2 regions of the Verrucosispora sp. FIM060022 genome follow, and region 2 is predicted to be linked to the other one. Evidence: predicted binding sites of a transcription regulator. Region 2 holds the regulator's gene; the other holds the start of a gene.
The links. Region 2 encodes HrcA, which represses chaperone genes, less so after heat shock. Its sites were predicted from a motif close to GGTTNGCACNCTCNNNNNGAGNGTGCNAACC; they were not measured.
Positions count from the first base shown of each region.

Region 1: groL (chaperonin GroEL) is a predicted target of HrcA. The motif match lies at 1,852-1,882, and genes of this name have one in related genera.

Region 1 covers NZ_RQIV01000002.1:590,033-593,578, forward strand. The annotation lists gene groL (chaperonin GroEL) at 32-1,654, opposite strand; gene EG812_RS09315 (hypothetical protein) at 1,930-2,832, opposite strand; gene EG812_RS09320 (cold-shock protein) at 3,380-3,546, opposite strand, start outside.
Region 2 covers NZ_RQIV01000010.1:49,371-52,916, reverse strand. The annotation lists gene EG812_RS23460 (16S rRNA (uracil(1498)-N(3))-methyltransferase) at 1-555, opposite strand, end outside; gene dnaJ (molecular chaperone DnaJ) at 566-1,711, opposite strand; gene hrcA (heat-inducible transcriptional repressor HrcA) at 1,785-2,807, opposite strand; gene EG812_RS23445 (DUF4870 domain-containing protein) at 3,015-3,546, shown strand, end outside.

The DNA.
Region 1 (3,546 bases), on a different contig from region 2:
ACGCGGCCCGCCCTTCAGGTTGGAGCTGGACTCAGAAGTCCATGTCCCCGCCACCCGGGCCAGCCGGAGCGGCCGGGGTCTTCTCCGGCTTGTCCGCCACCACGGCCTCGGTGGTGAGGAACAGCGCGGCGATCGACGAGGCGTTCTGCAGCGCCGAACGGGTCACCTTGGCCGGGTCGATGATGCCGGCGGCCAGCAGGTCGACGTACTCGCCGGTCGCGGCGTTGAGGCCGTGACCCGCGTCGAGGTTGCGAACCCGCTCGACCACGACGCCGCCCTCAAGGCCGGCGTTGACGGCGATCTGCCGCAGCGGGGCGTCCAGCGCGATCTTGACGATCTGCGCACCGGTCGCCTCGTCGCCGGTCAGGTCCAGCTTGTCGAAGGCGGTCTTGCCGGCCTGCACCAGCGCCACACCACCACCCGGGACGATGCCCTCCTCGACGGCGGCCTTGGCGTTGCGCACCGCGTCCTCGATGCGGTGCTTGCGCTCCTTGAGCTCGACCTCGGTGGCCGCGCCGACCTTGATCACCGCAACACCGCCGGCCAGCTTGGCCAGGCGCTCCTGCAGCTTCTCCCGGTCGTAGTCGGAGTCGCTCTTGTCGATCTCGGCCCGGATCTGGTTCACCCGGCCCTGGATCTGCTCGGCGTCACCGGCACCGTCGACGATGGTGGTCTCGTCCTTGGTCACCACGACCTTGCGGGCGCGGCCCAGCATGTCGAGGCCGACGGCGTCCAGCTTGAGGCCGACCTCCTCGCTGATGACCTGGCCACCGGTGAGGATGGCGATGTCGGTCAGCATGGCCTTGCGGCGGTCACCGAAGCCCGGCGCCTTGACGGCGACCGACTTGAAGGTGCCCCGGACCTTGTTGACCACCAGGGTGGCCAGGGCCTCGCCCTCCAGGTCCTCGGCGATGATCAGCAGCGGCTTGCCCGACTGCATGACCTTCTCCAGGATCGGGAGCAGGTCCTTGACCGAGGAGATCTTGCTGTTCGCGATCAGGATGTACGGGTCGTCGAAGACGGCCTCCATACGCTCCGGGTCGGTCATGAAGTAGGCCGAGATGTAGCCCTTGTCGAAGCGCATACCCTCGGTGAGCTCCAGCTCCAGCCCGAAGGTGTTGCTCTCCTCGACGGTGATGACGCCTTCCTTGCCGACCTTGTCCATCGCCTCGGCGATGATCTCGCCGACGGTGTTGTCACCGGCGGAGATGGAGGCGGTGGAGGCGATCTGCTCCTTGGTCTCGACGTCCTTGGCGAGCTTGAGCAGCTCCTCCGAGACGCTCGTGACCGCAGCCTCGATGCCCCGCTTCAGGGCCATCGGGTTGGCGCCGGCTGCCACGTTGCGCAGACCCTCGCGAACGAGAGCCTGGGCCAGGACGGTCGCCGTCGTCGTGCCGTCACCGGCCACGTCGTCGGTCTTCTTGGCGACCTCCTTGACCAGCTCAGCGCCGATCTTCTCGTACGGGTCCTCGAGTTCGATCTCCTTGGCGATGCTCACACCATCGTTGGTGATGGTGGGGGCACCCCACTTCTTCTCGAGCACCACGTTGCGGCCCTTGGGGCCGAGGGTCACCTTCACGGCGTCGGCGAGCTGGTTCATGCCCCGCTCGAGGCCGCGGCGCGCCTCTTCGTCGAACGCGATCATCTTGGCCATACGGCGTTGTCCTCCTGGACACTCACGGGCCACCCGAGTGTGTGCCCCGGATGAACCGTCTGGTGTACGCACCTTGGGACGTCGCCACCTGGCGACGACGACGTCTCCTCGGCCGGGCCGGATAGCCCGCGACGACCGGCCACGTGCCTCACCCGCGGTTATGCCACGAGCGCGGCCGCAGCCCCACCGTCCCGACCAGTTGGCACTCACGCTATGCGAGTGCCAATGACTTGTTTAGCACTCTCACCTGCCGAGTGCAAGCACGATGGCCCGGTTCAGCCGAGTTCGGCAGCCAGTTGCCCGCTGTTCACCGGGCCCTCGTGAGCCCGCTGTTCGGCGTACGTGACCAGCAGCCCGACCAGTTGGGCCAGGTATGCCGGCAGTCCCACCAGCGCCGCCCCGACGATCACCAGGACCGCGCCGACGGCGGTGTCCACGGCTTCGAGCGGCGCGGTACCGAACGGCATGAGCAAGACCCCCTCCACCACGCCGGCGACGAACCCGACAGCGATCACCACGCCGGCCGTCAACGCCACCCGGCCGAGCAGCAGCCCCAGCCGGTCGCGCAGCATCCGGTGCGAGCGGCCGAACGGGTCGCGGCGCTCGAAGAGGTAGACCGGGCCGGCCATGGCCAACGCGAAGCCCGCGTAGACACCGGGCAGGAAACAGAGGCAGAAACCGAGGAGCACGATCAGGGTGAGCAGCAGCGTCCAGCCCCAGAGGCCGAACGCCCGGCGCATGCCGTAGCCGAATGCGCCCCCGAGGCTGACCTGCGCACCGGCCGCCTGCCGGGCGATCACCCACGTGCCGGCGGCCCACCCGACGCACTGCACCAGACCGAAGATCAGGCTCCCGGCGACCAGCACTCCCATCCACTTCGCCAGGTCGACACCGAAGTTGGCGGGCAGGGCCGCAGAGTCGGCGGCGAGCTCGGCCTCCCAGCGGGCCGACGGGTCGAAGATCAGCCCGAGCACCGACAGCGCCGCCGCCGGCAGCACCTGGGTCAGCACGACGATCGGCAGCAGCAGGCTCCAGCCCCGGCGCACCGCACCCCAGCAGCGGCTGAACCAACCATTGAGACCCGCACCCGGCGGAGTGACCAGGGCATCGGCGGGATCGAACCCGTACGCCGCCGGGTCGTACCAGCCTTGGAAGGGCTGGCCGGGATAGACCGGCACCGACTGTTGAGGATGGCCGACCGGCTGGCCGGGATAGGCGGGATACCCAGCCCAGGGCGGCGGACCACCCGGCGCCCCGCCCGGCGGCGGACCGTACCCGCCCGGTGGCGGGGCAGCAGGCTGGCCGTACCCGCCGGTTGGCTGGCCGTATCCGACCGGGGGCTGGCCGTATCCGGGTGGCGGCGGGCCGTGCCCGGCTGGCGGTGCGGCAGCGGGCGGGCCGTATTCACCCGGCGGCGTCGCGAGGGCTGGGCCGTACCCCTGCGGCGAAGGGGACGGCGGGCCGGCGGTGGCCGGGTCTCGTTGCGGCGAGGCAGGTGCCGTCGGGTCGGTGGGCTGCCAGCTGGAAGCACCGACGGACGGGGCCGATTCATCTGGTGACGAATGCGGTGGACCTGCCGGGGGCGGCTGGTCGGACATGAACCCTCCTCAGCGACAGCTGGTTCCGGCTCACGATCTTCCCTTGTGAGGTATCCGCACCGCAGCCCCCCTCCGGCCGCGACCACGCCACCCGTACCGGCGGTCTGCCGGCGTGGGTGGAACGCACTCAGGCGATGACGCGTACCCGCTCGGCCTGGGGGCCCTTCTGGCCCTGGGCGATCTCGAACTCCACCCGCTGGCCGTCGTCCAGCGCCTTGTAGCCGTCCATCTCGATCGCGGAGAAGTGAACGAACACGTCCTGCCCGCCGTCGACGGCGATGAAGCCGTAGCCCT
Region 2 (3,546 bases):
CAACTCGACGGTGGTCAGCCGGTCGGTCGCCTCCTCGTGCAGGACGTAGCCGGCGGCGGCGCCGGAGATGCGTCGGGCCACCGATGCGGTGGGCTCGTCCGGCGCGCCCGCCACCACGGGCAGCCACGCCCGGCGGGCCTGCTTCGCCGCCTCGCGGGCCGTGGCCACCCACTTGTCCCGGGCCCGTACGCCCCGGTCCCCTCGCCACTGCGCGACCGACCGGCCGGCCGCCCAGGGGACGATCTCGTCCACTCCCGCTTCGGTCATCGCCTGTACGGCCAGTTCCCCCCGGTCGCCCTTGGCGATGCCCTGCACCACCACCAGCCGGGGGTTCGCCGCGTCGACGTACCCCCGGCTGGTGATCTCGATGTCCAGGGTGCCCCGGCCGACGGCGCTGACCACGGCGGCGGCCGTGCCGCCCCGGCCGTCGCCGAGCAGCAGTTCCTCGCCGACCCGTAGCCGTTGCACGGTGGCGGCGTGGTGCCCCTCGGGGCCGTCGAGCACCATCGTGTCGGCGGTGGGCAGCGACTCGACCAGGAACAGCGGAGCGGACACGGGACGTCGGTCAGCCGTGACCGTTGAAGGCGTCGCGCATCCGGGAGAAGAAGCCGCCCTGCTTGGTCAGCTCGGCGACCTCCTCGCCGCGGGTCTTGGCGAAGTCGCGCAGCATCCGCTCCTGGTCGGCGTCGAGCTTGGTCGGGGTACGCACGTCGAGGTGGACGTAGAGGTCACCACGACCGGTGCCCCGCAGATGGGGTACGCCCCGGGCCCGCAGCCGCAGCGTGCTGCCGGGTTGGGTGCCCGCCTTGACGTCGACCGGCTCCTCGCTGTCGAGCGTCTTGATGGTCAGTCGGGTGCCGAGCGCCGCGGCGGTCATCGGCACGGTGACCCGGCAGTGCAGGTCGTCGCCCTTGCGGGAGAAGACGTCGTGCGGCCGCTCGTGGATCTCGACGTAGAGGTCACCGGCGGTGCCACCGCCCGGGCCGACCTCGCCCTGCTGGGCCAGCCGGATCCGCATGCCGTCCTCCACCCCGGCCGGGATCTTGACGGTCAGCGACCGGCGGGTCCGGACCCGGCCGTCACCGGCGCAGGTCGGGCAGGGGCTCGGGATGGTGGTGCCGTAGCCCTGGCAGACCGTGCACGGCCGGGCGGAGACCACCTGACCGAGGAAGGTGCGCTGCACCGACTGCACCTCGCCGCGGCCACCGCACGCCTCGCAGGTGGCCAGGTGGGTGCCGGCGGCGGTGCCCGCACCGGAGCAGGTGGTGCAGAGCACCGCAGTGTCCACGGTGATCGGCGCCTCCACCCCGAAGGCGGTCTCCTGCAGGTCCAGTTCCAGCCGCAGGATCGCGTCGGCACCGGGGCGGGTACGCGGTCGCGGTCCCCGGCCGGCACCGGTGGCCCCGCCGAAGAAGGCGTCCATGATGTCCTGGAAGCCGACGAACGGACCGGCGCCGCCGGGCCCGCCCGGGCCACCGGCACCGCCACCGCCCGGGGCCAACGGGTCGCCACCGAGGTCGACGATCTGCCGTTTCCGATCGTCCGAGAGGACCTCGTACGCGGCGTTGATGTCCTTGAACTTCTCCTGTGCCTCCGGATCCGGATTCACGTCCGGGTGGAATTGCCGCGCGAGCTTGCGGTACGCGCGCTTGATCTCGTCATCGGAGGCGCCCCGGCTGACGCCGAGAATGCCGTAGTAGTCCCTGGCCACTGCGTTCCGTGTCCTCGTGTTCGTCTCGCGTTACGCCGGTCGGCGGCGGCAGCCCACCGTCGGCCCTGACTGATCAGTTCTGGGCCAGCAGCTCGCCCACGTAGCGTGCCACGGCCCTCACCGTGGCGATGGTCCCGGGGTAGTCCATCCGGGTCGGCCCCAGCACGCCCATCCCCCCGACGATGGTCGCGCCCGGGCCGTAGCCGGTGCTGACCACGGAGGCCGCCCGCAAGTTGTCGATCTCGTTCTCGTCACCGATGCGTACCCGTAGCGTGCTCGGCTCCACCTCGCCGATGAGTTTGAGCAGCACGACCTCCTCCTCGAGGGCTTCGAGGATCGGCCGCAGGGAACCCTGGAAGTCCAGGAGACCGCCGCGGGCGAGGTTGGCGGTGCCGGCCAGCGCGATCCGCTCCTCGTGCCGCTCGACAAGTGTCTCCAGCAGCACGGTGGACAGGGTGGTCATGGCACCACGCAGATGCGGGACGCACTCGTCGATGAGGGTCTGCACCAGCGGTGGGGTCTCCGACAACTGGATGCCGACCAGCTTCTCGTTGACCGTCCGGCGGAGATCCAGCACGTCGTCGGCGTGGATCGGGGCGGGCAGCTCGACCAGCCGCTGCTCGACCCGCCCGGTGTCGGCTATCACGACGAGCATCAGCCGGGTGGTGGAGATCGGCACCAGCTCCAGATGCCGTACGCGGGACCGGGCCAGGCTGGGGTACTGCACCACGGCGACCTGCCGGGTCAGCTGTGCCAGCAGCCGGACGGTGCGGTGCACCACGTCGTCGAGGTCGACTGCGCCGGCCAGGAAGCGCTCGATCGCCCGGCGTTCGGCCGGGCTGAGCGGCTTGACCCGGCTCAACCGGTCGACGAAGAGCCGGTAGCCGCGGTCGGTGGGCACTCGACCGGCGCTGGTGTGCGGCTGCCGGATGTAGCCCTCTTCCTCAAGCACGGCCATGTCGTTTCTGACGGTGGCCGGCGAGACACCGAGCTGGTGCCGCTCGACCAGGGCCTTGCTGCCGACCGGCTCCTGGGTGGCGACGTAGTCCTCGACAATCGCCCGCAGTACGGCGAGCTTGCGGTCGTCGAGACCCATCTCCACCTCCTGTCGCAGGTCAGTGTCGAGCGTCACCCACCGTCGGCGGACGCCCTGGCACTCGACTGTAGCGAGTGCCAGTCTACGTCGAGGCCCCCCGCAGCGCGATGATCAAGAAAACGGAGTTGTCCGCAGTCCGATCGGAGACTTGACACTCGCCGGTGTCGCTATGGTGCGTCATTGCCGCTGGCACCTACCGTGAGCCCCATGACTGAACCACCTCGTCCCCCGAGTTTCGGCGACGATCCCACGGCTCCCGTTTCCGGATCGTCTGGCCAGGGCGGATATCCCCCGCCCGGCGGCTACCCGCCGCCCGGTGACCAGCCTCCGTCGGCCGGCTACCCACCGCCGGGTGGTTATCCGCCGCCCGGTGGTTACCCTCCGCCCGGTGTCGGCTACCCGACCGGCGGCTACGGCGCGCCCGGTGGCGGCTACGGCACCAACGAAGACAAGACGTGGGCCCTGATCGCCCACTTCGGCGGCCCGCTCGGCGTGGTCTTCGGTGGCGGCCTGCTCGGCTGGGTGGCGCCGCTGATCGCGAACATGACCCGCGGGCAGCAGTCCCCGGTCGTCCGGGCGCACGCCGTCGCGGCCCTGAACTTCCAGCTCACCTGGGCGGTCGTCGGGCTGCTGAGCTGGGTGCTCACCGCGATCACCTGCGGCATTCTCTTCTTCGTCCCGATGCTGGTCTGGCTCGTGCCGTTGATCTTCGGCATCATCGGCGGGGTCAAGGCCAACG